3 regions of the Roseomonas haemaphysalidis genome follow, and region 2 is predicted to be linked to each of the others. Evidence: predicted binding sites of a transcription regulator. Region 2 holds the regulator's gene; each other region holds the start of a gene.
What was found. The regulator LexA, encoded in region 2, represses DNA repair genes until DNA is damaged. The targets are predictions, from matches to a motif close to TGTTCTANNTANGTTC.
Positions count from the first base shown of each region.

Region 1 (9,747 bases), 380 kb from region 2:
CGGCCGAGCAAACCATTTTCCGTGTAGTTCGCCATGGTGAAGGCCAGCAGCAGCAACAGCACTGTGGCCGGTGCCGTGAAGCGTGGCAGCCGGCCCTGGGCGGACAGCAGAGCACAGGCGACGCCCGCCGGAAATGCCACCAGCAGCATGTTGGCGTATGCGGCAACGGCAATCGCCACGAACAACAATGCAAACCGTGCGCGATCGTTCCTGAGGTGAATCGCAAGCAAGGCCGTAGCGAACGCGACGAAACTCCCCAGAAGTTCCCACCGCATGGTCCAAAGGCTGCTGTTGTAGGATGCGCGACCGGTCAGAAACGTCCAGGCTCCGCCCTGCAGCAGGGCGTCGGCCAGGTTCGGCACATATCCCGGCGGCATGCTGGAATAGGCGAAGTCCGCGAGCCAGGGAGAGCCCGTGACGGCCGCGGCCTCGCGGAAGTGATAGGCGCCGCTTGCGAACAGCATCCAGGAAAAGGCGCAGCTGGCGGCTGCCGGACCCGCCAAACGCGGCCATCGCTTGAAGATGCCAACGACCAGTCGTCGGGAATTGCCATCCAGCAGCGCCTGCCTGGTCAGCACGAAGCCCGACAGCACGAAAAAGAAGACGACGGCCGCGGTGCCATTGATGATGGCGTACCAGGGCCGCCCGACCCAGGACAGCGCCATGTCCATGCCGGGAAAGATGCCGCTTCGCGCGGGGGCGAAGCCCAGCACCAGATGCCAGGCAATGACAACAAGGGCTGCGATGCCTCTCAAAGCCTCGAGGGATTCGTCTTTCTGGGTGCGATGCGGTGGCATGTGCCGCCGTTTGTCATGGCGTATGCGATGTTGGAAGCCGCAATCCCGGGGGCGGCCGGGCCCTGTCCAGCCGCCATGCAGGGAAGCATCGCGGGCGGGGACTGCCTGGGCGGCGAGGGCACCAGCAGACCCGCCACCTCGCCAAGCCTGCCTGCCGTGCGGCGTGCTATTCCCAATCGGCTGTTCAGCCACTCCGCCGCATCGATCCGATGTCCGAACTGCCGAGGCAGCTTCCTGTCGCCTCATCATCAAGGCTCAGCTGGCGCTGGCTCCTCGAGAAGGTGCGGTGCAAGGCGGCAGTTGGGGGCAGTGTTCCTGGGCGCGCCGATGCGTGGCACGGCTCGTGCGGAGCCAGCCTGCAGGTCGAAAAGATAGCAAACCACATCAGGAAGCGGGGAAACTGGCGGAGGATGTGGGATTCGAACCCACGATACCCTTTTGAGGTATACACACTTTCCAGGCGTGCGCCTTCGACCGCTCGGCCAACCCTCCAGCGCAGGGCCGGGGGTATAATCAGGCTGGCGGCCGGGGGCAAGCGGGCAATGCCGGGAAAATGCACGGCGATGCATCCGCACCGCGGATTTTCCGGCCGGCAGGGCGGCCCGCGACCCCCCAGCCCCCGGGGCGCCGTTCTGGACCGGCATTTTTTACCGGACCCGCGCCGATTTCCTGGAGCCATTCCCGGCCCTCGCAGACCTCACGCCAGGAGATACGCGTGCCATGCAGGGGGGACACGCGATTTTTTCGGCCTCGAATCTCCGATTTTTCTTGAGAACCGGGGGGGATTGCCCCATATGCCGCATCCGTTGACCCGATCGATATCCGATCAACCCGGTCATCTGCTGGTGGAAAGGAGCCCGCAACATGGACTCTCTCGTCTCTCCGCTGGGGATGGTCTCGGAACTCCCGAGCGAAGCCCAGACTTTCGACAACGCCGAGGCGAAGGATCACTTCGTCGAACGCGACGGTGTCCGCTTCGCGGGTACGCACCTGATCGTGGACCTTTGGGGCGCCACGAACCTCGATGACCCCGCGCACATCGACAGCGTGCTGCGCGAGGCCGCGATCGAGACCGGCGCGACCATCCTGCACGGCCACTTCCACCACTTCCACCCGGGTGGCGTGAGCGGCGTGTTGGTGCTGGCCGAGAGCCACGTCTCGATCCACACCTGGCCCGAGCGCTCCTATGCCGCGCTGGACATCTTCGTCTGCGGCATCTGCAACCCGTATCTGGCAGTGCCGATCCTGAAGAAGGGCTTCCTGCCCGAGCGCGTGCAGCTTGCCGAGCACAAGCGCGGCCTGATCGGCTGACATCAGCCTTTCACGTGACGAGCGGAAGGGCGGGGTCCATGACCCCGCCCTTCTTGTATTGAGCGACGGAGATCAGAACCCCATGCCCACCGATTCCTGGATCAACGAGACCCTCTACCCCGAGTGGGGGCAGCGCTTCATGGTCAAGCGCGAGCTGGCCCGCGTGCAGAGCGACTTCCAGGACATCGTGGTGTTCGAAAGCTACACGCATGGCCGCGTGCTGGTGCTCGACGGCTGCATCCAGATCACCGAGGGCGACGAGTTCGTCTACCAGGAGATGCTGACCCATGTGCCGATGCTGGCGCATGGCGATGCCAAGCGCGTGCTGATCATCGGCGCCGGCGACGGCGGCGTGCTGAAGCGCGTGCTGCAACACCGCAATGTCGAGAAGGCCGTCATGGTCGAGATCGACGGCGAGGTGATCCGCCTGTCCAAGGAGTTCCTCCCCAACATTGCCGGCGATGCCTGGAACGACCCGCGCGCCGAGGTGCTGGTGGCCGACGGCATCGACTACGTCCGCAAGGCGGAGGCCGGCTCCTTTGACGTCGTGATCGTGGACAGCACGGACCCGATCGGCGTGGGTGAGGTGCTGTTCACCGATGAGTTTTACAGCAACGTGGCGCGGCTGCTGTCGGACAAGGGCGTGATCGTCAACCAGTGCGGCGTGCCGGCCATGCAGGCCGAGGAGCTGCGCGACACCTCCATCCGCCGCGCCAAGTCCTTTGCCGACATCTACGCCTATGTCGCCGCGGTGCCGACCTATGTGGGCGGCTTCATGACGCTGGGCTGGTCGGCCAAGGACAGCGCCCTGCGGCAGGTGGATACCGCCACCATCCGCGCCCGGGCCGAGGCCGCCGGCATTCTGGGCCAGACGCAGTACTGGACGCCCGAGATCCACACCGGCGCCTTCAACCTGCCGCCCTACATCAGCAAGCACCTGCCCTAAGGCGGCCTTCAGCGCAGCAGCGTGGCGGACAGGCTTTCCAGCCGCGCCAGCAGCCCGGCCATGGCCGGGCGCAACGCCCGGCCTTCCGGCGCCGGCAGCATCAGCACGGCGCCGCACAGCCGGGTCATTTCCGCTTCCAGCCCGTCCAGGTCCAGCGTCCGCCCGGAATTGGCGAGCGCCGTGGCCAACGCCAGCGTGGTGTCCATCCGGTCGATGCTCGCCAGGATGGCGGGGTGGGGCGCGTCGGTCATGCCCGCATTCTAGCCGCTGGCCGGTGAGCGAATCGCTAACGCGCCGGCCTTGACGGTTTCTTCACCGGGGCCTGCCAGATTGCCGCCGCACAATGGCAGGAGCGGCAGCATGCGAATGGATCACGCCTTGGCGGTGGCGGCCGGCCAGGCGCCGGGACCGGAGCAGATCCTGTCCGTTGCCGGCCAGCTGACGCGGGACGGCGAGCCCGGTTCCGCCCTGCCAGCCGCCCGTGGCCCGGGCGGCCTGGGTTTGTTGCCAGTACCCTCGGGCCCCTCGGACAATCTGAGCACCCTGCGCAGCTGCCAGGGTCTGTTGAGCCAGACGCTCAGGATGCTCCGATAATCTCTGCGCATCACGGCTTCGTGAGGGTATGCTGGCCACCATGAGATGGTGGCCGTTTCGACCCAGGATCAACCCGGTGGCGCTGGCGGTGCTGCAAGGCTGGCCCGGCCCGGCGGCGTTGCTGGACGCGCGCAGCGTGCTGCGCCACGCCAACCCCGCGCTGCGCGCCGCACTGGGACCGACCCGCCCGCCACAGCCCGGCCTGCCGGCGCCACGCCTGTTCGCGGCGGTGGATCGGGACGCCGTGGCGGGCTGGCTGGACCATGGGCAGGGCGTGCGGGAATTTCGTCTGGCGGCGCCTGAAGGCATGCCGGAGCCACCGGTCGCGGCACGGCGCATTCCCCTGCCGGGGAGCGAGGCGCTGTTGCTGCTGCAACCGCTGGTCCCCGTGCAGGACTCGGCGGAAGCGGACCGGCTGCAAACCCTGGGCGCGCTGGCAGGCGGCATCGCGCACGACTTCAACAACCTTCTCACCGTGGTGCTGGGTGCTGGCGAGGATGCGCTGCGGCTGGCCGGCCCGTCGCCCGACCCAGCCCTGGCGGCGGAGCTGGCACAGGTGCGCCAAGCGGCGGAGCGGGGCGCCGGGCTGGTGCGGCAGCTGCTGGCCTATGCCCGCCAACAGGTGCTGGAACCCCGGCTGGTGCCGTTGAACGAGGCGGTGCAGGGCATCGCCGCCTTGCTGCAATCGGGCGGCCAGCGCCAGGGCGTGGTGCTGGAGGTGACGCTGGACGAACCTGGGCGGCTGGTGCGAATCGACCCCTCGCAGCTGGACCGCGTGGTGATGAACCTGGCGATCAACGCGCGGCAGGCCATGCCCCAGGGCGGCCGGCTGCGGCTGTCCACGACGCGCGAGGTGCTGTTGGCCCCGCTGTGCGGCACGCCGGACACCGTGCCCGCCGGGCGCTGGACGGTGCTGGAGGTGGCCGATACCGGCCAGGGCATCGCGCCCGAGGCCTTGCCACGGATCTTCGAGCCGTTTTTCACCACGCGCATCGACCAGGGTGGCACCGGGCTGGGACTGGCCACCGTGCACGGCATCGTGCGCCAGTCCGGCGGCTTCATGGTGGTGGACAGCGCGCCGGGGCAGGGCACCCGCTTCCGCATCCTGCTGCCGCGGGTGGAGGGCGAGGCGGAGGCGCCCGCCGCGCCGCCCGCGGCCGCAGCGCTGGCGCCGCCCGCCGGGCCGGTGCTGCTGGTGGAGGACGAGGCGCCGCTGCGCCGCCTGGCGGAGCGCGCCCTGCGCCGCGCCGGGCATGACGTGGCGGTGGCCGAGGATGCCGAGACCGCGTTGGAACTGATCGAGGCCGGGCTGGTGCCGGGCCAGCTGGTGTCCGACGTGGCGATGCCGGGCATGGACGGCGTGGCGCTGGCACAGGCCCTGCGCCTGCGCTTTCCGGCGCTGCCCGTGCTGCTGGTCAGTGGCTACGCGCAGTCGGCGGTGGAGGCGGCGCCGGACGCGGCGGGCATCCGTTTCCTGGCCAAGCCTTACAGCCCCGCGGGACTGGTCGAGGCGGTGGGAAAAGCGGTGGTTCCGGCATGCTGAAACCCTTGCACCGGGGCGCCGATGTGAACATATAGCGAACACGAACGCGGTGGTCTTTTCCGGCTCCGGAAAGCCCGCCACAGTGATCGCGACTTCGTGAGTGAGCGGTGGGTGCCGCTGGACGTTGCCCCACCGCCTCTCCTACCATCACGGCGATTGCCAGAAGGGCTGCTTACACCATGGACAAGAACAAGGCGCTCGACGCCGCCCTCAGCCAGATCGAACGGGCCTTCGGCAAGGGCTCTATCATGCGCATGGGCGCCAAGCAGGGGAACGACGAGGTGGAGGTGATCTCCACCGGCTCGCTCGGCCTCGACCTGGCGCTGGGCATCGGCGGCCTGCCCAAGGGCCGCATCATCGAGATCTACGGCCCCGAAAGCTCGGGCAAGACGACGCTGGCGCTGCATGCCATCGCCGAGGCGCAGAAGAAGGGCGGCACCTGCGCCTTTATCGACGCCGAGCATGCGCTGGACCCCGGCTATGCCCGCAAGCTGGGCGTGGACGTGGACAACCTGCTGATCTCCCAGCCCGACGCCGGCGAGCAGGCGCTGGAGATTTGCGACACGCTGGTCCGCTCCGGCGCCATCGACGTGGTGGTGGTCGATTCCGTCGCCGCCCTGGTGCCGCGCGCCGAGCTGGAAGGCGAGATGGGCGACACCCATGTGGGCCTGCATGCCCGCCTGATGTCGCAGGCGCTGCGCAAGCTGACCGGCACCGTGTCGCGCTCCAACACGCTGTTGATCTTCCTGAACCAGATCCGGCTCAAGATCGGCGTCATGTTCGGCAACCCGGAGACGACCACGGGCGGCAACGCGCTGAAGTTCTACGCCTCCTGCCGCATGGAGATCCGCCGCATCGGGCAGATCAAGGATCGCGAGAACGTCGTCGGCAACCAGACGCGCGTGAAGGTGGTGAAGAACAAGATGGCGCCGCCGTTCCGCCAGCTGGAGTTCGACATCATGTACGGCGAGGGCATCTCCAAGGTCGGCGAGTTGATCGACCTCGGCGTCAAGGCCGGCGTGGTGGAGAAGTCGGGCGCCTGGTTCTCCTGCGACAACCAGCGCATCGGCCAGGGGCGCGAGAACGCCAAGCAGTTCCTGCGCGACAACCCGGCGATGGCCGAAAGCATCGAGAAGCGGGTGCGCGCCCAGGCGGGCGTGGTGGCCGATGCGATGCTGACGACGCCGGATGCCGAGGATGCTGCGGCGGCGGAGTAAGCAAGGCTGGGGGAAGGAATTCCCCCGGTCGCTTTGTCCGGGCCCGACCGGACCAGCCACGGCCTCGTGGCATTCCGGCCGCTACCGGAACCGATGCGTCAGATAACGAAAGGCCGGGGAATTCCTTCCTCGGCCTTTCTCTTGTTTACCGCCCCAGCAGCCCACGCAGCAGTTCGCCCGGATTGACCCGCCGCTGTTCCGGCCGGGCCTCCGCCGGCGGCACTGGCCCGGCCCGGCCTCCGCGCGCCACGGCCAGTTGCTGCGCGCAATCCGGCAGGCCGCCGCCGGGGCGCCCGGCCAGGGCTTCCGCCAGCTGCCCCAGCGCGGCGACGCCGGATTCGCGCTGCCGCGACGCCAGCTCCCCCACGATGCCCGCCGCCGCCTGCGCGGCGCCGCCCTGGTCCAGCCGGTAGCCCGGCTTGGCGAAGCTGCCCGTCACCCGCACCGGCGCGCTGATGCCAACGCCGCCCAGCCGCACCTGCGGCAGCAGGCGCAGGTTCAGCCGCTCCTGCCCCAGGTCGATCTCGCCGCTGCCGGCCACGTTGCCCAGCCCGCTTTCCAGCAGCAACGCCTCGGGCCGGGCCACGCCGTCGCGCAGCGCCACGCGCAATGCGAGGCAGCGCAGCGGCGCGCTGCCGCCGGCCGGTGCTTCCGGCAGCAACAGCCGGCGCAGCTCGCCCGACACGCGGTCCAGCAGCGCCACGTCCACCTGGCCATTGGCCACCGCGAGGCCGAGGCTGCCGTTCAGCGAGGCCGCCTGGGACCGCAGGTCGCCGCCCCGGCCGGCCAGCTCGGCATCCAGTTCCAGCCGGCCATCGGCCTGGGCGGGCAGGTGGTAGGATTGCAGCAGGGGCCGCAGCTCCAGCCCGGCGCCTTCGTGCCGTGCCTTGAGCGCGAGCTGCGGCGGGGTGGCGGTGGCGTCGGCCCGCAGTGCCAGAAACAGCCGCCCGCCCGGAATGCCGAGCGAAACCGGGTCCGCCACCAGCCGGCCCCCGGCCAGGGCCAGGGTGGCGCGCTGGTCGCGATAGGTGATGCCATTGGCGACCAGCTCGCCGACCGTCAGCCGCAGGTCGGCGTCCAGCCGGAGCAGCCAGCCGAAGGGCAGGGGCAGCGGCGGAATCACCATGCGGTCGGTGTTCGCGGGCTGCGGCACGGCGGGGGTGGCGGGCACGGCCGGTGCCGGGCTGGTGGCGGGGGACGCCGCCGGCAGCGGGTGCAGCAGGGCATCGAGGTCGATGCGCGGCGCGTGCAGCACGCCGTGGATCGCCGGGCGCGGACCGGTGGTGGCGATGCTGGCGCCGCCTTCCAGCGCCAGCTCGCGCGTGGAAAGCTGCAGCCCGGCCAGCGTCACCCCGGCGGCGTCGCGCGCCAGCCCGGTGGCCAGCCGCAGGTCGTGCTGCTTGGGCCAGGGCAGCGCCAGGGCCTGCAGCAGCGGCGTGGTGTCGGCGGCCTGCAGCTCCAGCCGGCCATCCCAGTCGCGGTGCGCGCTGCCCGCCAGCATGCCCTCCGCCCGCGCGGAAATGCCCTCGCCGCGCAGCGCCACGGTGACCGGCCAGGGGGCGGCGGACAGCAGGGTGGCCGGCGGCGGCAGCGCGGCCTGCAGCTGCCAACCGGTGCCGCGCACCGTGACGGCCGCCTCGGCCTGCGGCGGGGCGTTTTCCGCTGGTATGGCCAACGTGGCGGCGCCCAGCGCCAGCCCGGGCAGCAAGGCGCCGAGGTCGCCGCCATCGGTGCTGGCCCGCAGCGAAAGCAGGCGCGGCGGCAGGCCGGCGCCGGCATCGGCCAGTTCCGCCTGCACCTCCAGCCCCAGCAACGGCGGCAGCGACAGGCCCGGCAACAGGGGCGCCAGCCGCTCCGCACGGTCGGCCGAGGCATCCAGCGTGGCATGCCAGCCGGCGGCGGCTTCCGGCCGGCTCACGGCACCGTCCAGGACCGCCCGCAGCCCGGGCGCGGACAGCGCCAGCCGCAACGGCCAGGCCGCCGGCTCGGCGGTGGCGCCCAGCAGGCGCGGCAGCGGGCCGGACTGGCCTTCCGCCGCCAGCGAAACGCCGCGCCAGGTAACCTGGCCGGACAGCTCCATGGGCGCGGTTGGGGCCGCGGCGCGCAGCGACAGCGCGCCGATCTCCAGTGTCTCGGTCCGGCCGCCGGGGGCGGGCAGCCAGGCGACGCGGCCGCCCTGCACGCCGGCGGCGGCGATCGACAATTGCAGCGGCTCGGCCGGCGCCGTGGCGGGGGCCGCTGCGGCGGGGGCGGGCGCGGCGGGCGCGCGGGGCGGGCCGAACAGCCAGTTGCCGCGACCCGTGGCATCGCGCTCCAGCAGCAGGTCGGGGTCGATCAGCGTCACCTGTTCCAGCGCCACGTGGCGGGACAACAGGGGCAGCAGGGCCAGCGAGGCTTCCACCCGCCCGGCGGTCAGCATGTCCGGGCGGCTGGCGCCGGGCGGGTTGGACAACGCCACGCCTTCCAGCGTCAGCGTCGGCACCAGCGACAGCTTCAGGCCGATGGGGCCGGCAATGCTCAGCCGGCGGCCGGTGGCCTGTTCCACGGCGGCGACCAGCCGGGGGCGCAGCGCCTCGTCGCGCAGCAGAAAGCGCAGCGTGCCATAGGCGGCGGCCGGCACCGCCAGCACCACGGCCAGGACCACCAGGGCGCGGCGCGGCGCGTTCATCGCGTCAGGCCGTGCGCTTGGCCGCCGCGTTGCGCGGCTTGCCGAAGCCCAGCGTGGCGAAGCTTTCCAGCATGTGCGGCGGCAACGGGGCCGTCACTTCAATCCGCCCGCCCTCGGGGTGCGGGATGGACAGGCGCCGGGCGTGCAGGTGCAGGCTGTGCGACATGCCCTCCAGGTGCGCGGCCTGGCCGCCATACTTGCCATCACCCAGAATCGGGCATTCCAGGGCGGCGGCGCAGTGCACGCGCAGCTGGTGGGTGCGCCCGGTCAGCGGCCGCAGCTCCAGCCAGGTGGCGTGGCGGCGGGCCACGTCCATGGTGGAATACTCGGTCACGGCGAAGGCGCCTTCCTTGCCCTGGGCGGGCACCACGCGCTCGCCCATCGGGCCGCCGCCCTGCTTGGCCAGCGGCATGTCGATGCGCCCGCCCTCGTACTGCGGCTGGCCCACCACGATGGCCCAATAGGTCTTTTCCGCGTCGCGCGAACGGAAGTTGGCGGCCAGGAACGAGGCCGAGCGCTGGTCGCGCGCCAGCAGGATGACGCCGGAGGTATCGCGGTCCAGCCGGTGCACCAGCCGCGGACGCTCCTCGTGGTCGAAGCGCAGCGCGTCCAGCATGCCGTCCAGGTGCTTGGTGATGTTGGGGCCGCCCTGGACGGCCAGGCCATGCGGC
Region 1 covers NZ_CP061177.1:3,128,483-3,138,229, reverse strand. The annotation lists gene IAI59_RS14555 (acyltransferase family protein) at 1-797, opposite strand, end outside; tRNA gene IAI59_RS14550 (tRNA-Ser) at 1,199-1,289, opposite strand; gene speD (adenosylmethionine decarboxylase) at 1,662-2,108, shown strand; gene speE (polyamine aminopropyltransferase) at 2,191-3,054, shown strand; gene IAI59_RS14535 (hypothetical protein) at 3,063-3,305, opposite strand; gene IAI59_RS14530 (ATP-binding protein) at 3,725-5,191, shown strand; gene recA (recombinase RecA) at 5,371-6,408, shown strand; gene IAI59_RS14520 (AsmA family protein) at 6,554-9,076, opposite strand; gene IAI59_RS14515 (RluA family pseudouridine synthase) at 9,081-9,747, opposite strand, start outside.
Region 1: recA (recombinase RecA) is a predicted target of LexA. The motif match lies at 5,217-5,232, and genes of this name have one in related genera.

Region 2 (9,747 bases):
CGGTGATGATCCGCCCGACCCTGGTGCTGGCGTTCGACCATGTGCGCGACACCCTGACCCTGACCACGCCTGTCTGGGCGGACGGCACGGACCCGCAGACCGCATGGGATGCCGCCCAGGCCCGGCTGGACGAGGCCGAGGCGGCGCTGGACCGCCCGGTGCCCCGCCCCGCCCCGCCCGCCACCCTGCCGCCGCTGCCGGAGCCGACCAGCAACTTCACCAAGGACGACTTCATCGCGGCGGTGGAGCGGGCCAAGGAATACATCCGCGCCGGCGACTGCTTCCAGGTGGTGCCCAGCCAGCGCTTCTCGGTGCCCTTCGGCCTGCCGCCCTTCGCGCTGTACCGGGCGCTGCGGCGCATCAACCCGGCGCCGTTCCTGGTTTATTTCGACTTCGGCGGCTTTTCCATTGTCGCCGCCAGCCCGGAAATCCTGGTCCGTCTCCGCGACGGCGAGGTTACGGTGCGCCCCCTCGCCGGAACGCGCCCGCGCGGCGCGACCCCGGAACAGGACAAGGCGCTGGAGCGCGAGCTCCTGGCCGACGAAAAGGAGCGCGCCGAGCACCTGATGCTGCTGGACCTCGGACGCAACGATGTCGGCCGGGTATCCGAGATCGGCAGCGTCAAGGTGACGCAGAGCTTCAACATCGAGCGCTACAGCCAGGTGATGCACATCGCCAGCGAGGTGCGCGGACGGCTGCGCCATGGCCTGACGGCGCTGGATGCCCTCAGTGCCGGCTTTCCCGCCGGCACGCTGTCCGGTGCGCCCAAGGTCCGGGCCATGCAGATCATCGAGGAGCTGGAGCCCTCCCGCCGCGGCATCTATGCCGGTGGCATCGGGTATTTCGGCGCCGATGGCGGCATGGATACCTGCATCGCGCTGCGCACCGCCGTGGTGAAGGACGGCGTCATGCACATCCAGGCCGGCTGCGGCGTGGTGGCGGATTCGGACCCGCTGGCGGAATACGAGGAAACCCGGGCCAAGGCCCGCGGGCTGGTGCGCGCGGCGGAAGAAGCCGTGCGCTTCGCCGCCGGCGGCCGGTAGGAGCGCGCCCCATGATCCTGCTGATCGACAACTACGATAGCTTCACCTTCAACCTGTTTCACTTCCTGGGCGACCTTGGCGCCCAGGTCGAGGTCCGCCGCAACGATGCCCTCACGGCACAGGATGCGTTGGACCTGCAGCCGGAGGCGATCCTGCTGTCCCCCGGCCCCTGCACGCCGAACGAGGCCGGCATCTGCCTGCCGCTGATCGAGGCCGCGGCGGCGGCGCGCGTGCCGCTGATGGGCGTGTGCCTGGGCCACCAGGCCATCGGCCAGGCCTTCGGCGGCGTGGTGGAGCGCGCGACCACCCCGGTGCACGGCAAGGTCTGGGACGTGAAGCATCGCGACACGGACCTGTTCGCCGGCCTGCCCTCGCCCTTCAAGGCCACGCGCTATCATTCGCTGGTGGTGCGGCCGGACGGCCTGCCGCCGGCGCTGGAAGCCACGGCGTGGACCGAAGACGGGCTGATCATGGGCCTCGCGCATCGCGACCTGCCGATCTGGGGCGTGCAGTTCCACCCGGAAAGCATCGCCAGCGAGCACGGCCATGACATCCTGCGGAACTTCCTGCGGATGTCCGGCGTGGCTTTGCCGGCGCGCAACGTGGCCGCCTGATGTCGCTGAAGCCGGTCCTGGCGCGCCTCGCGCTGGGTGAAACGCTCGCGGAGTCGGAGGCCGAGCAGGCCTTCGGCATCATCATGGAAGGCGAGGCGACGCCGGCGCAGATCGCCGCCATGCTGATGGCCATGCGCGTGCGTGGCGAGACGGTGGCCGAGATGACCGGCGCGGTGCGCGCCATGCGGGCACGCATGACGGCGATCGACGCGCCGCCCGGCGCCATCGACCTCGTGGGGACGGGTGGCGACGGGGTGGGGACGCTGAACATCTCCACCGCCGCCGCCATCGTGGTGGCGGGCTGCGGCGTGCCGGTGGCCAAGCATGGCAACCGGGCGCTGTCGTCCAAGTCCGGTGCGTCGGACGTCCTGTCCGCGCTCGGCATCAACCTGGACCTGCCGATCCCGGAACTGGGCGAGGTGCTGACGCGCGCCGGCATGGTGTTCCTGATGGCGCCGCGCCACCACGCGGCGCTGCGCCACGCCGCCGGGCCGCGCGTCGAGCTGGGCACCCGTACCATTTTCAATCTGCTGGGCCCGCTGACCAGCCCGGCCCGCGTGACGCGGCAGATGACGGGCGCCTTTCATCCGCGTTGGCTGCGCCCCATGGCCGAGACGCTGGCGCGGACGGGTACCGAGCATGCGTGGCTGGTGCATGGCCAGGGCCTGGACGAGCTGGCTCTTTCCGGCCCCAGCCAGGTGGTGGAGCTGCGCCAGGGCGCGTTTCGCGAATTCACCGTGGTGCCCGAGGATGCCGGCCTGCCCCGCGCGCCGGCCGAGGCCATCCTGGGCGGCGCGCCGGAAGACAACGCGGCCGCCCTGGTCGCCTTGCTGCAGGGCGCGCCCGGAGCCTACCGCGACTGCGTGCTGCTGAACGCCGCGGCGGCCCTTGTGGTCGCCGGTGTTGAGACCGATCTGCGCGAAGCCGCAGGACGCGCCGCCGCCGCCATCGACACCGGCGCGGCCTTTGCCGTGCTGGAGCGCCTGCGCGCCGCCACCAACCCCTGAGCCGAAGCCGCGCCTCCCCTGCCGCGCGAGGAAGATGACACCGGATGAACGCCCCCGCCCTGCCCGATACCCTGATCCGCATCCTAGCCGACAAGGCCGTGGAGGTGCGCGAGCGGTCTGCCCGGACCTCGACCGACGCCATCGAGAAACTGGCGCGCGACGGCGGCAAGCCGCGTGACTTCACGGGTGCCTTATGCGGCGCCGTGGCCGAAGGGCGGATCGGCCTGATTGCCGAGATCAAGCGCGCCTCGCCGTCCGGCGGCCTGATCCGGGACCCGTTTCGCCCCGCCGAGATCGCGCAGGCCTATGAGGCCGCCGGCGCCGCCTGCCTGTCCGTCCTGACGGACGCCCCGTATTTTCAGGGCTCGCCCGAACACCTGACCGCGGCACGGGCGGCCTGCTCGTTGCCGGTTCTGCGCAAGGACTTCATGGTCGACCCCTGGCAAGTCTACGAATCCCGCGCCATGGGCGGCGATTGCATCCTGCTGATCATGGCCGCGCTGTCCGATGCGCAGGCCAACGAGCTGGAGGATGTGGCGCGCAGCCTCGACATGTCCGTGCTGGCGGAAGTGCATGATGAGCGGGAGCTCGACCGGGCGCTGGGGCTGAACACCCGCCTGATCGGCATCAACAACCGGGACCTGCGGAGCCTGCGGACCGACCTCGCCACGGCCGAGCGGATGGTGCCGCTGGTGCCGGCCGATCGCATCCCGGTGGCCGAAAGCGGGCTGCGCGACCCGGCGGATGTGCAGCGCATGGCCGCTGTCGGCGCCCGCTGCATCCTGGTGGGCGAGCACCTGCTGCGGCAGCCCGATGTCAGCGCCGCCGCGCGGGCCATGGTGCAGGCGTGAGCGGCCTCACGCATTTCGACGCCGACGGCAAGGCGGTGATGGTGGATGTCTCGGACAAGCCCTCCACCACCCGCACCGCCGTGGCGCGCGGCCGCGTGGTGATGGCGCCGGGCACCCTCGCGACCATCCAGGCAGGGGGCATCGGCAAGGGCGACGTGCTCGGTGTGGCGCGCCTGGCCGGCATCATGGGCGCCAAGCGCACCGCCGACCTCATTCCGCTGTGCCACCCCCTGCCGCTGTCCTCGGTCCGGGTCGAGCTGGTGCCGGCGGCGCCGGATGCCGTGGAGATCGAGGCGACGGCGCGCACCACCGGCCAGACCGGCGTGGAGATGGAGGCGCTGACCGCCGTGACGGTGGCGGCACTCACGGTGTACGACATGTGCAAGGCCATCGATCGCGGCATGCGGGTGGAGGCGGTGCGCCTCATCCGCAAGGAAGGCGGCAAGTCCGGCCTTTGGGAAGCCCCCTGATGCTGTCGGTGGCCGAGGCCCGCGAGCGCATTCTGGGCGGGTTGCAACCGGTGGGTGCCGAAACGGTGTCGCTGCCCGAGGGCTGGGGCCGCGTGCTGGCGGCACCCGTGGCGGCGCGCCTGACGCAGCCGCCGGCCGACGTCTCGGCCATGGACGGCTACGCGGTGCGGGCGGCGGATGCGGTGAAGGGCGCGCGCCTCGTGGTGATCGGCGCGGCGCCGGCCGGGCATCCGTTCGGCGGCGAGCTGGGTCCGAACCAGGCGGTACGGATTTTCACCGGTGCCGCGGTGCCCACGGGCGCAGACGGCATTCTGCTGCAGGAGGATGCCGAATCCGGGGCTGACGGTGTGCTGGTGCAGGAGGATGTCCACCCCGGCCGTTGGATCCGCCGTGCCGGACTGGACTTCCATGTTGGCGAAGCCCTGCTGCCGGCCGGCCGCCGCCTGACCGCCCGCGACATCGGGCTGGCCGCCGCCGCCAACCATCCCTGGCTGAGCGTGCATCGGCAGCCGCGCGTCGCCATTCTGGCAACCGGCGACGAGATCTCCTTGCCGGGTGACCCGATGGGCGCGGGCGGCATCGTTTCTTCCAACGCGCACGCGCTGGCGGCGCTGGTCCGGGCTGCGGGCGGCGTGCCGATAGTGCTGCCGATCGCCCGCGATGATGCGGAAGCAATCGCCGCCGCAGCGCAGTCCGCGCGTGGCTGCGACCTCCTGGTCACCACCGGCGGCGCCAGCGTCGGCGAACACGACCTGGTCCAAAGCGCCCTTGGCCCGGCAGGCTTCGCGCTGGATTTCTGGAAGATCGCGATGCGGCCGGGCAAGCCGCTGATCTGGGGCAGGCTGGGGACAACGCCGCTGCTCGGCCTGCCTGGCAACCCGGTTTCCAGCCTGGTGTGCGGCGTGGTGTTCCTGTGGCCGGCGATCGCCGCGCTGGGCGGCCGCCCCGGGTTGCTGCCGCCCCTGCGGACGGCCCGCCTCGGTGCCGCCCTGGCCGCGAACGACCAGCGGGCGGACTTTCTGCGAGCCACGCTGAAACGCGACGCGCAGGGCCAGTGGGTGGCGACCGCGTTTCCCGCGCAGGACAGCTCCATGCTCAAGACGATGGCCAGGGCGGACGCCCTTCTGCTTCGCGCGCCGCATGCGCCGGAGGCACCGGCCGGCAGTTCCGTCGAAATTTTAGTGCTTGACGAGCTAGGTCTCTGAAAGGGCGCAAAAAGCGGTTGACCGACGCGGTGGAACCTTCGTAGAACATCGGTGACAGTTGCCGGTTTGTTCGCAGGCCGGTTCCGCTTTCAGGGAATTTCACCGCATGCTGACGCGCAAGCAGCACGAGTTGCTGATGTTCATCGACCAGCACCTGCGCGACACCGGGTTTTCGCCGTCCTTCGAAGAAATGAAGGAGGCCCTGAAGCTGCGGTCCAAGTCAGGGATCCACCGGCTGATCACGGCGCTGGAGGAACGCGGCTTCCTGAAGCGCCGGGCGCATCGCGCCCGTGCGCTGGAGGTGCTGCGGTTGCCGGAAGCCGTGCAGGCTCGTGCCGAGGCGACGCGTGGCACGGCCGGCGCCTCGCCCCTGCCCGCCAACGTCATTCGGGGCAATTTTTCCGGGGCGTCCGCCGCCAATGTGCGCAAGGCTTCGCCCGATACCGGGGCCGTGATGCTGCCCTTGTACGGTCGTATCGCCGCTGGCCAGCCGATCGAGGCGCTGCGGGACCAGGGCAGCAGCGTGGAGGTTCCGGCGGCGCTGCTCGCTTCCGGCGAGCATTACGCGCTCGAAGTTTCCGGTGATTCCATGACCGGCATCGGCATCATGGACCGCGACACCGTGATCATCCGTCGGGGCGATGTCGCGGAAAGCGGCGATGTTGTCGTGGCCCTTGTGGACGACACCGAGGTGACGTTGAAGACGCTGCGCCGGCACCGCAACTCGGTGGCGCTGGAAGCAGCCAATCCGTCCTATGAGACCCGCATCTTTGGGCCGGATCGCGTCAAGGTGCAGGGCAAGCTGATCGGGCTGCTGCGCCGCTACTGAGCGGCGCGTTCGGCAGCCGGCCGGGGCGGGGGCGGCACCCAGGGGCGCTGCCCCCGCCAGGCCCGGTCAGATACGATGCGGACGCCGTCTGCCGTCAGCCAGATGGCATGCGGCCCATCCCGCCAAACGCTGAAACGGTCCACGACTGCGGTGCTGCGGCATCGTCCGCGGATGGGCTCTGGCGAAATCATCACCTCGGACCGCCCACAATGCTCCCCGGCCTGGACGGGCGGTGCCGTTTCATTGCGGCGGGGCGCCCGTTCCAGCCGTAGCAGCATCGCGGCCGGCACGTCGGGACGGGGCTGGAAGCGGCAGGCGGTGAGCGTGCAGTCCATCGCGCCCTCCTCGGTGCGGCCTTCGGCGGGCACGGGGGTCGCGGCCTCCTCGCCCCAGCTCCGCAGCCAGCTATCCCGCGTCAGGCCGGAGGCTCCGCTCGCACGTTGCAGGTACACGGCATCGGGCGTGCGGAAGGCGATCAGCCGGGCGTCGCCGGACACCAGAATATCGGGCGGCGTCACCCAGGCTGCCGAGGCCAGGCCCAGCACCATCATCGGCACGCCCAGCAAACGCCAGCGCCGCTGCCACAGGCACAGCCATATCAGGCCAAAGGCGGTCAATCCCAGGCCCCAGGCCGGGATCGGCGCGGCAGCCAGCGCCGCCCCCGGCCAGGCGGCGACCGCATGCGCGACAAACAAGGTTGCTTCCACCCCCCAGCCCATGGGGACCAGGGCCCAGTGCTCCAGCCCCAGGGGCATCAGGGCCATCGCGGCCATGCCCGCGGGCATCACCAGGATGGACGTCAGTGGAATGGCCACGGCGTTGGACAACACCCCATAGACCTGCAGACGGCCGAAGTGATGCAGGCCGAACGGCGTGGTCGCAGCGCCCGCGAGCACCGATGTCATCACCAGCCCGAGCAGCAGCAGGGCCGGCTTGCGCCACCACCCGGCACCGGCGCGCCAGCGGCGCAGCGTCGGGCCTGCCCATTCATTGCCGGCGATCAGCACCATCACGGCGGCGAAGCTCATCTGGAATGAGGCGCCCATCACCGCATCCGGCTGCAGCAGCATGACAGCCGCGGCGGCCACGGCCAGGGCCCGCAGCGACAGCGCCCGGCGGCCGATCAGGATGCCGAGCGTCACCAGGGCGGCCATGGCGAAGCTGCGCAGCATCGGGACCTGCGCGCCGGTGAGCAGCACGTAGCCGAGGCCGACGATGAGGCTACCCGGTGCCGCGAGGGCACGGCTGTCGCCCCGCAGGGCCAGCCAGGGAATGAATGCCAGCAGCCAGCGCAGGATCCCGAAGGACAGCCCCATGACAATGGCGATGTGCAGCCCGGATACGGAAAGCAGGTGAGCCAGACCGGAGTCGCGCATCGCGTCCAGGTCGGTGGCGGGAATGGCGCTTTGCGAACCTGTCAGCAGGGCGCTCGCCACCGCCCCGGCGCCGCCGGGGATCTGGCCCCGCACCCTGGCCTCCACCTGTTGCCGCAGCCGCGCGAAGCTGGAGCCGGCGGGGGCTGCCTCCTCCAGCCGCTCGGCTTCCCCGATCGCGAAGCCGGAGCCCCCCAGGCCGGAAAAGAACGCGTTGCGCTGGAAGTCCCAGGCACCCGGATAGGCAGGCGGCGCCGGAGCACGGATCAGGGCGCGGACGCGCAGGTGATCGCCCGGTTCCGGGACCAGCGCGTCTTTGGCCCGCAGGCGGATGCGCAAGTTCCGGAGTAGTGGCGGGCTGTCCGCCGACAGGCGTGGGGCGGTCAGGGTCACGCGCAGCCCCTCGGCCAATGCATCGACACTCTCGACCACGCCCTCCACGACGACCGCCTTGTTGGGCAGGTCGGGCATCGGCGGCAACCGGTGGGCATGCCATGCGGCCACGCCGAGCCCCAGCAGGGCGAGCCCCGCCGATGAAGCGAACCAAGCGGCCAGGGGATGACGGCGCAACAGCAGCAGGGCCGCCAGCAGCATAGGCAGGGCGAGCCAAAGCGCTTCAAGCCCCGGCTCGCGGTCCAGGCTGAAATAGGCGACGATGCCACAGCCGAAGGCCACGGGCAGCCAAAGTGGCAGGCGGGTCCATTCCGCGGCCAGACAGCCTTCCGCGAAAGCCCAGGAACGCGGGAGCCTGAGCCGGCCGATAAGTCCTGCCGGCCGGCCAGCCCCACCCGCCGGCAGCGGATCCGGCAAGGCGCGCGGTGCGATCGTGGCGCCCATGGTCCCTCAACCTCTGCGCGCACTCTACAGCAAGCAGGCGCCATGGTAGAAGCGATCGCTCTGACGAAATCTGGCGAGCCGAGCAAGGCTCGAAGGAATCTGGCCGAGCCCATGACAGTCCGCACCCGCTTTGCGCCCTCGCCCACCGGCTATCTGCACATCGGCGGTGCGCGCACCGCGCTGTTCAACTTCCTGTTCGCTCGCCATCACGGTGGCCAGTACCTGTTGCGGATCGAGGACACCGACAAGGCGCGCAGCACCCAGGAAGCCGTGCAACAGATCCTGCACAGCCTGGACTGGCTGGGCCTTTCGCCGGACGAGGCACCCGTGATGCAAAGTGCGCGCGAGGCGCGGCATGCCGAGGTGGCGCGCGAGCTGCTGGCGCAGGGCAAGGCCTACCAGTGCTTCTGCACGCCGGAAGAGCTGGTGCAGATGCGCGAAACGGCGGCCGCCGAGGGCCGCCCGCCCCGCTACGATGGCCGCTGGCGCGACCGCGACCCGGCCGAGGCGCCCGCCGGCGTGAAGCCGGTGATCCGCATCAAGGCCCCGCGGGAAGGCGAGACGGTGGTCCACGACCTCGTGCAGGGCGAGGTGCGGGTGAAGAACACCGAGCTGGATGACATGATCATCCTGCGCTCGGACGGCACGCCGACCTACCTGCACGCCGTGGTGGTCGACGACCACGACATGGCGATCACCCACGTGATCCGTGGTGACGACCACCTGACCAACACCTTCCGCCAGGTGATGGTCTACGACGCCATGGGCTGGCACCGGCCGCATTTCGCGCACATCCCGCTGATCCATGGCGCGGACGGCGCCAAGCTCTCCAAGCGCCACGGCGCGGTGGGCGCATTGGAATTCCGCGACCAGGGCTTCCTGCCGGAGGCGGTATGCAACTACCTGCTGCGGCTCGGCTGGGGCCATGGGGACGAGGAGTTCGTGCCGCGTGACCGCGCCATCGAGCTGTTCGACCTCAAGGACGTCGGCCGCGCCGCCAGCCGCATGGACTATGCCAAGCTCAGCCACCTGAACGCCCAGTACCTGCGCGCCAAGGACCCGGACGAGATCACCGGCGACGTGCTGTCCATCCTGCGCGACCGCGGCGCCACTTTGCCGGAGGGGGCGGCCACCACCATCCGGGCGCTGATGGCCGACATCATGCCCCGCGCCCGCACGTTGAATGAGGCCGCCGACATGTGCGGCTTCGCCACCGCCAGCATTCCGCTCACCTTCGAGCCCAAGGCCGAAGCGCAGTTGACGCCAGAGGCCAGGGACCGGCTGCGCGACCTCGCCGAATTCCTGGAGGATGCCCCGTGGGAGCGTGCCGATCTGGACAAGTGGCTGCGCGACTACGCCGACGTGAAGGGCCTGAAGCTTGGTGCCGTGGCGCAGCCGCTGCGCGCCGCGCTGACCGGCAGCACGCAGTCGCCGCCCATCGACGCCGTGCTCTTCGCACTGGGCAAGGGTGAGGCCCTCGCCCGTATCCGCGCCGCCGCCTGACGGAGACCCACCGAT
Region 2 covers NZ_CP061177.1:2,753,046-2,762,792, forward strand. The annotation lists gene trpE (anthranilate synthase component I) at 1-1,043, shown strand, start outside; gene IAI59_RS12760 (anthranilate synthase component II) at 1,055-1,657, shown strand; gene trpD (anthranilate phosphoribosyltransferase) at 1,657-2,664, shown strand; gene trpC (indole-3-glycerol phosphate synthase TrpC) at 2,709-3,515, shown strand; gene moaC (cyclic pyranopterin monophosphate synthase MoaC) at 3,512-3,985, shown strand; gene IAI59_RS12780 (molybdopterin molybdotransferase MoeA) at 3,985-5,190, shown strand; gene lexA (transcriptional repressor LexA) at 5,297-6,019, shown strand; gene IAI59_RS12790 (ComEC/Rec2 family competence protein) at 6,013-8,229, opposite strand; gene gltX (glutamate--tRNA ligase) at 8,341-9,732, shown strand; gene IAI59_RS12800 (M20 aminoacylase family protein) at 9,746-9,747, shown strand, end outside.

Region 3 (9,747 bases), 830 kb from region 2:
TGGCGGCGGCGATCTGCTCCGCCGCGCCCTGGCCCTGCACCGGCACCGGCCACAGCAGGATGTGGCTCGGGAAGCGCCGGGCGATGGTGGTGCGGATGTCCTGGATCACCGCGCCCTTTTCGGAGGACACGACGCCGATCACGCGCGGCAGCCGGGGCAGGGGCTTCTTGCGCGCCTCGTCGAACAGCCCCTCGGCGCCCAGCTTCTTGCGCAGCGCCTCGATGCGCGCCAGCAGGGCGCCCTCGCCGGCATATTCCAGGCGGTCGATGATGAGCTGGTAGTCCGACCGCTCGCCATAGGCCGAGACCTTGCCGGTGGCGATGACCTCCACCCCGTTCTCCGGCTTCAGGCTCAGCTTGGGCACCGCGAAGCGCCAGATGATGGCGCGGATCTTCGCGCCCTCGTCCTTCAGCGCCAGGTAGATGTGGCCGGAGGGATAGGCCTTCAGCTCCGTGATCTCGCCGCGCACGCGCACGCGGCCGAACTCGCCTTCCAGCGTGCGCTTGATGGCGCCGCTGATCTCGGACACGGTGAATTCGGGGGCATTGGTGCGGGCGGGGGTGTCGGTGTCCATCGCCGCCCATCATGCGCCGGGCGGGCGTTTCTGGCTATCGGGGCGGTGCGGTGGCCGGCCCGGGCGCGGCGCCTGCATCCCGTCCGAAAGGGTGACGCCACGCCCCCGCCATGCTAGCCCGCCGCCAGTTTCAGCAGCGGCGGGGATTGGCGCGATGAAGGTGCTTCTGGTGGGCGGCGGCGGGCGCGAGCACGCGCTGGCCTGGGCGCTGTCCGCGTCCCCCATGCTGACCAAGCTCTGGTGCGCCCCCGGCAACGCGGGCATCGCCGAGCTGGCCGAATGCGTGGCCATCGGCGCCGAGGACGTGGCCGCCCTGGTCGCCTTCGCGCGCGACAAGGCCGTGGACCTCGTGGTGGTCGGTCCGGAAGCGCCGCTCACGCTGGGGCTGGCCGATGCCTGCGCCGCCGCCGGCCTGCGCTGCTTCGGTCCTTCCGCCGCCGCCGCGCAACTGGAAGGCAGCAAGGTCTTCACCCGCGAGGTGACCACCGCCGCCGGCGTGCCCGGCGCCGAATGGGCGCAGTTCACCGACCCCGGTGCCGCCCGCGCCTACCTGCGGGACAAGGGTGCCCCCATCGTGGTCAAGGCCGATGGCCTCGCCGCCGGCAAGGGCGTGGTGGTCGCCATGACGGTGGAGGAGGCCGAGGCCGCCATCACCGACATCATGGAAAGCCGCGTGCATGGCGAGGCCGGCGCCTCCATCCTGCTGGAAGAATGCCTGATGGGGCAGGAGGTCTCCTTTTTCGCGCTGTGCGACGGCACCACCGCCCTGCCCATGGCCGCCGCCCAGGACCACAAGCGCGTGGGTGATGGCGACACCGGCCCCAACACCGGCGGCATGGGCGCCTATTCCCCGCCGCCCGCCTTCACCCCGGCGCTGGAGGCGGAGGTGATGGAGCGCATCGTGCGCCCCTCTCTCGCCGAGATGGCCCGGCGCGGCACGCCCTTCCGCGGCGTGCTGTTCGTGGGCCTGATGCTGACGGAGCAGGGGCCGAAGCTGATCGAGTTCAACGTGCGTTTCGGCGACCCGGAATGCCAGGTGCTGATGCTGCGCCTGCAATCCGACCTGCTGACCGCGCTGCTCGCCGCCTGCGACGGCGAGCTGGACCGCTTCTCGCTCCGCTGGTCGGACGAGGCTGCGATGGTGGTGGTCATGGCCGCCCGCGGCTACCCCGGCGCCTACGCGAAGAACACCGCGATCGAGGGGCTGGAGGATGCCGCCCGCATCCCCGGCGCGCAGGTGTTCCACGCCGGCACGACGCGGGCAGAAGACGGCGCGCTGGTGTCCACCGGTGGCCGGGTGCTGGGCGTGGCCGGCACCGGCGCCACGCTGCAGGCGGCGCGTGACGCGGCCTATCAGGCGGTGGATGCCATCCGCTGGCCGGAAGGCTTTTGCCGCCGCGACATCGGCTGGCGAGCCTTGTGATCGTCTTTCTCGACTTCGAGGCCAGCAGCCTGGCCAAGCGCGGCTATCCCATCGAAGTCGGCTGGGCAGCCGAGGACGGCAGCGGCGAGGGCCACCTGATCCGCCCCGCCCCGGACTGGGTGGATTGGAGCGCCGAGGCCGAAGCCATCCACGGCATCACCCGCCACACCCTGCTGCGCGATGGCACGCCGCACGACGTTGTCGCCCGCCGCATGGTCGAGGCGCTAACCGGGCACGACCTCTACGCCTCGGCCCCCTCCTGGGACGGCAAGTGGCTCAGCGCCCTGCTGCGCGCCGCCGGCCTGCCGCGACACGCGCTCCGCCTGCGCGACACGGAGGAGGCGCACCGCGCGGTGCTGCTGGCCGCCGGCCTGCCGCCGGAACAGGCGGAGGCACTGCTGCCGGACGAGCCACCCGCGCACCGCGCGCTGGAGGATGCGCGGCGGGAACTGCGGCGGTGGCGAGGGTTGCGGGAAAAGGTCGGGGGAAAGAATTCCCCCGAACCCCCATCTTCTTTTTGATCTGATTTCGGGAGTGGACGTGACAGGTGGAGCGATAAGTCTGCTGGCCTGAGCTGGTATTTTTAAGATCACTACTGCGGCCGCAGCGCACCGCCACCACGGCCGCCTCGGAAAAACAGCCAGAAAGAGAAGAAGGGGTCCGGGGAATTCTTTCCCCGGCCTTCTCGCCCATCAGAACAGCGCCAGCTGCGTCGCCTCGCCCGGCCGGTGCGGCACGCTGAACAGGTCCGTCCGCAGCCCGGTGACGCCGGTGTGCCCCTGCATGGTGGGGTCCAGCCCCAGCCGCTTCACCGCCACCGAGAAGCGGCGGGCCAGCATCTCGGCATAGGGTCCGCTGCCGGTCTGGCGCTGGCCGAAGCGGCTGTCATAGGTCTGGCCGCCGCGCGTCTGGCGCACCAGGGCCATCACCTTGGCGGCGCGCTCGGGCATGTGGGTGTGCAGCCAGGCCTCGAAGATCTCGCCGATCTCCAGCGGCAGGCGCAGCAGCACGTAGCCGGCGCGGGTGGCGCCGTGGCTGGCGCCGCGTTCCAGGATGCGCTCCAGCTCCATGTCGTTGACGGCCGGGATCATCGGCGCGGCCAGCACCGCCACGGGGATGCCGGCGGCGGCCAGCTTCTCCACCGCGTCCAGCCGCCGCTCCGGCGTCGCCGCGCGGGGTTCCAGGATGCGCGCCAGCCCGCGGTCCAGCGTGGTGACGGACAGGCACACCCGCGCCAGCCCGCGTTCCGCCATGCGCCCCAGGATGTCGATGTCGCGCACCACGTTGGCCGATTTGGTGACCACGGCGACGGGGTGGTTGAAGCGGTCCAGCACCTCCAGCACCGCGCGCGTCAGCTTCAGCGTGCGTTCCACCGGCTGGTAGGGGTCGGTATTGCTGCCGAGCGCGATGGTGGCGGGCTGGTAGCCCGGCTTGCGCAGCTGCGCTTCCAGGAGCTCGGCGATCTGCGGCTTGAACAGGAGCTTGGTTTCGAAGTCGAGCCCCGGCGAGAAGCCGAGATAGGCATGCGTCGGCCGCGCGAAGCAATACACGCAGCCATGCTCGCAGCCCCGGTACGGGTTGATGGAGCGGTCGAAGCCGAGGTCCGGGGAGTTGTTGCGCGCCAGCGCCGTGCGGCTGCTGTCCTTGATCAGCGTGGTGGCCAGCGGCGGCAGGTCCGCCTGTTCCTCTTCCCAGCTGTCCCAGCCGTCGTCGAAGGCCACGGTGCTGTGGCGGTCGAAGCGGATGGCGGGGTTGGTGGTGGCGCCGCGCCCGCGCCGGGCGCCGTGCAGCAGGGCCGAGGCATCGTGGATGCTACCTTCCGGCATGCTGGCGTTCCCCCTTCGTTCGGCCTCACCCTGTCCGATCGGAGCTGACAGAGTCAAGAACATCAATAGAACGATTGGTTAACAACCCAGGCGCGAGGCCCGCGTCACCGGCTGAGCGCCAGCTTCACCCCGAAGCCGATGAACACGCCGCCTGTCAGCCGGTCCAGCCACCGCACCACCGCCGGCCGGCGCAGGACGCGGCCCAGCGGCCGGGTGGCGCCGATCAGCAGCGCGCACCACAGCAGCCCCATCAGCACGTGCAGGCAGGCCAGCCCGAAGGTCCAGGCGCCCGGCGCCATGCCCGCCGGCACGAACTGCGGCAGAAAGGACACGTAGAACACGCCGATCTTGGGGTTCAGCAGGTTGCCCAGCAGACCGCGCAGAAACCAGGCGCGGCCGCTGGCCGCGGCGGCCTCCGCGCCGTGCTGCATGCTGCTGCGCGGCCGCAGCAGCATGCGCAGCCCGAGCCAGCACAGATAAGCCGCGCCCGCCCAGCTCAGCAGCGCATAGGCCAGCGGCGCCGAGTTCAGCAGCGCCGCCAGCCCCACCGCCACCGCCGCCCCCCACACCAGGCAGCCGAGGCCGATGCCCAGCGCCGCCAGCGCCGCGCGGCGGGTGCCTTCCACCGTGGCGGCGCGCAGCACCAGCGCGGTGTCCACCCCCGGCGTCACGGTCAGCAGCCCGGCGGCCAGCACAAAGGCGAGCAGCGAGGCCGCCACGGCGCTCAGCCCGCCGCCTTCAGGTGTTCCTGCAGCCGCGGCATCAGCTCCACCAGGTTGCAGGGCTTGTGCCGGGCGTCGAGCTGAAAGCGCAGGATGTCGTCCCACGCGTCCCGCACCGCGCCGGAGGAGCCGGGCAGGGCGAACAGATAGGTGCCGCCCGCGACCCCGCCCAGCGCGCGCGACTGCATGGTGCTGGTGCCGATCTTGGCGTAGCTCAGCATGCGGAACAGCTCGCCAAAGCCGCCGATCTCCTTGTCCAGCACGCGGGCAAAGGCCTCGGGCGTCACGTCGCGGCCGGTGATGCCGGTGCCGCCGGTGGTGATGCCCACGTCCACCGCCGGGTCCGCCACCCAGCGGCGCAGCACCGCCTCGATCGCATCCGCCTCGTCGCGCACGATGCGGCGGGACTGCACGTTGTGGCCGGCCGCCGCGATGCGGTCGGCCAGCAGCTGGCCGGACTTGTCCGTGGACAGGTCGCGCGTGTCGGACACGGTCAGCACGGCGATGTTGACCGGCACGAAGGGCAGGCTCTCGTCGATCGGCATGGGAAGGCTCCTCCTGTCACGGGGGAGATTCGCCCGCCCGGCCCGGATGTCGAGAGGTTTCTTGGCGCGGCGCGCGGCTCAGCCCGGCCCGCGCACCTGATTCCGCCCCGCCCGCTTGGCGGCGTAGAGCCCGGCATCGGCCGCGGCGATCAGCGCCTCGGCCTCGGCATGCGCGCCGCTGCCGGCGACGCCCGCGCTGAAATGCACGCGGAACGGCGCCTCCGCCCCCGCGAAGGGCGTTTCGCCGAAGCGCTCGCGGACGCGGTCCAGCCGCGTGGCGGCGGCCTCGGGCGGGGTGTTGGGCAGCAGCACGGCGAATTCCTCGCCACCGTAGCGGCCGATCACGTCCGTGCGGCGGAGCTGCTTCTGCAACGCCCGCGCCAGGCCGCGGATCACCCGGTCCCCCACCAAGTGGCCGTGCGTGTCGTTGACCGACTTGAAGTGGTCGAGGTCGATGATGCCGAGGCTCAGCACGCTGCCTTCCCGCGCCGCGCGCTCCAGCTCCAGCGCCAGGCGTTCCTTGAAGCGGGCGTGGTTCAGCAGGCCGGTCAGGCTGTCGCTTTCCATCACCGCGCGCAGCGCCCGCGCGCGCTCGGCGCGCAGCCGCACCAGCGTCACCAGCCGGTCCAGCTCCACGGGCTTGGGGATGAAGTCGTCGCCGCCCAGGCGGCGGGCCATGATCTGCCGGCCGCTGTCCTGCTCGGCGGACAGGAACACGATGGGTACGGACAGGTGCCGCCGCGTTTGCCGGATCACCCGCGCCAGCTCGATGCCGTCCACCTCCGGCATCTGCACGTCCATCAGGATCAGGTCCGGGTGGGCGGCGGACAGCGCCTCCATGGCGCGGGATGGGTCGCTCACCACCGTCACCACCATGCCGGCACGGCGCAGCGCCAGGGCATAGGCCTCGGCCAGCAGCGGGTCGTCATCCACCACCAGGATGGAAAAGCGCGCCTCGTCGCCGCGCGCGGCGAAGTGGTCCAGCCAGTCGGCCAGCTCGTTCACCGCCAGCGGCTTGGCCACCACGGCGGCCACGCCGGCACGCGCCGCCGCCAGCCGCGCCGCGAAGCCGCCTTCCTGCGCCAGCAGGATCACCGGGCAGCGGCCGGCCAGGGCGGCGCAGATCGCCGCGGCATCGGGCAGGGCGTCGTCCACCACCGCGGCGGTCAGGCGCCCGGGGGGCAGGTCCTCCAGCGCGTCGCCGTCGCGTGCCAGGTGCAGCGGGTAGCCGAGGTTGCCGATGATGGCCGCCAGCTCCGCCTGCTCCTCCGGCACCGCGAACAGGTAGATGCCCTCGGCCCCCTCGGCCGTGTCGGTGGCCGCGGCGTCCGGCTCGGCGCCGCCGCCCGCCTCGGGGCCGCCGGCCCAGGCGTCGCGCACGGCATCCACGAAGCGCGTGGTCTGGCTGCGCCGGTCGGCGCCGGGCGCCTCGGCCTCGGCCAGCCCCAGCAGCATCACCTCCAGCGGCGCGGCGGCGGCCGAGATGCCGGGAAAGCCGAAGGTGCCGCCGGCGCCGGCCAGCCGGTGCGCGCTGGCGGCCAGCGCCCGCGCGTCCTGCCGCGCGGCGGCGCCCCAGCCCGGCAACGCGGCCAGGCGGGACCAGCCTTCCACCACCTCCGCCACCCGCTCGCCCAGGCGCTGCACGCCCTCGGCCCGCAGGCGGCGCAGCGCGTCGCGGATCTCGCCCTCGGGGCTGCCGGTCGTGTCCATGCCGTCAGGCATCCTCCCGCCGCTCCCAGATGCCGCGCACGGTGGCCGACAGCGTCATCGGGTCGAAGGGCTTGGAAATCACGTCCAGGCTGCCGAGCGAGCGGTAGTGCGACACCTCGTGCGGCTGCACCTTGGCGGTCATGAACACCGCCGGCGTGCTGGCCGTCGCTTCCAGCTGGCGCAGCCGCGCCAGGGTGGTCGGGCCGTCCATGCCGGGCATCATCACGTCCAGCAGCAGCAGCTGCGGCGCGAAAAGCTCGGCCTTGCTCAGCGCTTCCTCGCCGGAGGCGCAGGCTTCCACGGTGAACTTGCCCACCATCTTGAGCGCGAAGGTGGCGACTTTGCGCACGTCGGCATCGTCCTCGACATAGAGGATGCGGGCGAGGGGGGTGGTCATGCGGTCGGTGTCTCCGTTGCCGGCGGCAGGCTCTCGATCAGGTGGCGGATGGTGTTGTGCAGCTCGCGGTTCTCCGTGCGGCTCTTGACCAGCGAGGCGGCGACATGGCGCGCCGTGCCCGGGTCGTAGTCGCTGGCCGAGAAGATCAGCACCGGCGGCGGCTTGGGCAGGTGGCGCAGCTCTCCCAGCAGGTCGAGCCCGCTGCCGTCCGGCAGCCCGACATCGACGATCACCAGCGCGAAGTGCGGGTCGGCGGCCAGGATCGCGCGCGCGTCGGCCAGGCTGCGGGCAGGCACGATCTCCGCCTCGTCGCCCATCACGGCCGCCACCACGCGGACGATGTCGTGGTCGTCCTCCACGTGCAGGATGCGCGCGCCGCCGTCGCTGCTGTGCAGCGCATGGCGCAGCGCGTCGCGCAGGCGGGACTGGTCGATCGGCTTGTCCAGCCAGTCCACCACGCCCACCGCGTCGCCGTTCAGCTGCACCCGCCCCTGGTCGGCGATGGCGGAAATCACGATCACCGGCAGCGCCCGCCCGTCCGGCCGCTGGCGCAGGCGGCGGAACAGCGACAGCCCGTCCTCGTCCGGCAGCATCAGGTCCAGGGTCAGCGCGTCGAAATGGCTGCGGTCCAGGCTTTCAAAGGCCTCGCTGGCGTCGCGCGCCACCTCGCTGTCCCAGCCATGCTGGCCCAGGATGCGGCCGAGCAGCAGCGCCACGTCGGCGTCGTCCTCCACCACCAGGGCGCGGCGGCGCGGCTGCTCGCGCCCGTCGGCCGCGGGGCCGGCGGCGGGGGCGGGGCGGATCACCCGCTCGGCCAGGCGCGGCAGGCTGAACCAGAACAGCGTGCCGCCCCCCGGCGCGTCCTCGAAGCCGATGGCGCCGCCATGGTGCTCGACGATCGCCTTGCTGATGGACAGGCCCAGCCCGGTGCCGCCCTTCTGCCGCACGTCGGAACTGTCGGCCTGGGCGAAGCGCTGGAAGATGCGGTTGCGGAACTCGGCCGGGATGCCGCGCCCGTGGTCGCGCACCCGGAACACGACGTCGCCCGCTTCCACCGTCACGCCGGCCTCCACCGTGCCGCCGGGGGGCGAGAACTTGGCGGCGTTGGACAGCAGGTTGGCCAGTACCTGCTGGATGCGGGCCGCATCGGCGTAGACGGCCGCCTCCGCCGCGCCTTCGCGCGGCAGCAGGCGGAAGTCCACGCCGAACTGCGCCCCATAGGCGCGGTTGGATTCCACCGCCTGCTCCAGCAGCCGCGCGGCCGGCTGCCGCTCGCGGCGGAACTCCAGGCGGCCGCTTTCGATCTTCTCCATGTCCAGGATGTCGTTGACCAGCAGCACCAGCCGCTCGCTGTTGTTGTGCGCGATCTCCAGCAGCTCGCGCACGTCCTCCGACACCTCGCCCGCCACGCCGCCGACCACCAGGCCGAGCGAGGCGCGGATGGAGGTCAGCGGCGTGCGCAGCTCGTGGCTGACGGTGGACACGAACTCGCTTTTCAGCTGCTCCAGCCGCCGCCGCTCCGTCACGTCGCGCAGCACGCAGACGGAGGCATCGCCCCCCGCCTCGCTGTAGCGGCCGATGGAGATCTCGGCCGGAAAGCTGCTGCCGTCGGCGCGCAGCGCCAGCACCTCGCGGCCGTGGCTGCCATAGGCCGGCACGAAGTCCAGAATGGGGCGGCCCACCATGTCGGCGGCGGGCAGGCCGAACTGCTCCGCGGCGGCGGCGTTGGACACCGCCACCCGGCCGCCGTCGCGCACCAGCAGGATGGGGTCGCGCGCGTGGTCCAGGATGGATTGCAACCGCTCCTGGCTTTCCGCCAGCGCGGCATTGGCGGCCTCGGCCGCGCGCTGCGAGCGGGCGAGGTCGTCATAGCGGGCGGCGGAGCCGCGCAGGTGGCGGTACAGCGCCCACAGCCCCAGACCGCTGGACAGCACGGCGCAGCCCAGCAGCACCACGAACAGCAGCGACAGCCGGTCCGCCACCTCGTCGGCGCTGCGCAGCCGCTCGTCCAGCAGGCGGCGCTCGGCGGCGGTCACGTCGCCGGTCAGCGCCAGAAGGCTGCGGCGCAGCGTTCCCGCCTCGCGCACCAGCCCCGGCAGGTCGGGGGCCAGCACGCGCTCGCGCCGCACCAGACTGTCGCGCAGCCGGTTGTCCAGCTGGCGGAAGCCGGCCAGCAGCGCCTGGGCGCGGCGCTGCTGCGTCGGGTTGTCGGTGGTCAGCGCCACCAGGTCGGCCGCCGCCTGGTCGCCGCGCACCAGGGCGGCATCCATGGCCGCCACCTGCCGCGCCTCGCCGCCGGTCAGCGCCTGGTTCCGCTCGGCGATGGCTTCCAGCATGCTGGCCTCGGCGGCCTGGGCGGTTTCGATCACCTGGTGGGTGTGGTCCACCAGCGCCCGCTGGCGCACGCCATCGCGCAGCACCCACCAGCCCGTGGCGCCGCCCGCCACGAACAGCAGGATCAGCAGCCCGGCGGCGACGGCCGTGGCGGCGCGGATGTTGATGGATTGGATCGGCATGCCGTCGTGGCCCCTTGCAGCGCCCCGGGCAGCC
Region 3 covers NZ_CP061177.1:1,926,811-1,936,557, forward strand. The annotation lists gene xseA (exodeoxyribonuclease VII large subunit) at 1-574, opposite strand, end outside; gene purD (phosphoribosylamine--glycine ligase) at 729-1,997, shown strand; gene IAI59_RS08895 (3'-5' exonuclease) at 1,994-2,518, shown strand; gene IAI59_RS08900 (PA0069 family radical SAM protein) at 2,690-3,823, opposite strand; gene IAI59_RS08905 (LysE family translocator) at 3,928-4,542, opposite strand; gene moaB (molybdenum cofactor biosynthesis protein B) at 4,548-5,090, opposite strand; gene IAI59_RS08915 (diguanylate cyclase) at 5,169-6,800, opposite strand; gene IAI59_RS08920 (response regulator) at 6,805-7,197, opposite strand; gene IAI59_RS08925 (ATP-binding protein) at 7,194-9,713, opposite strand.
Region 3: IAI59_RS08900 (PA0069 family radical SAM protein) is a predicted target of LexA. The motif match lies at 3,881-3,896, and genes of this name have one in related genera.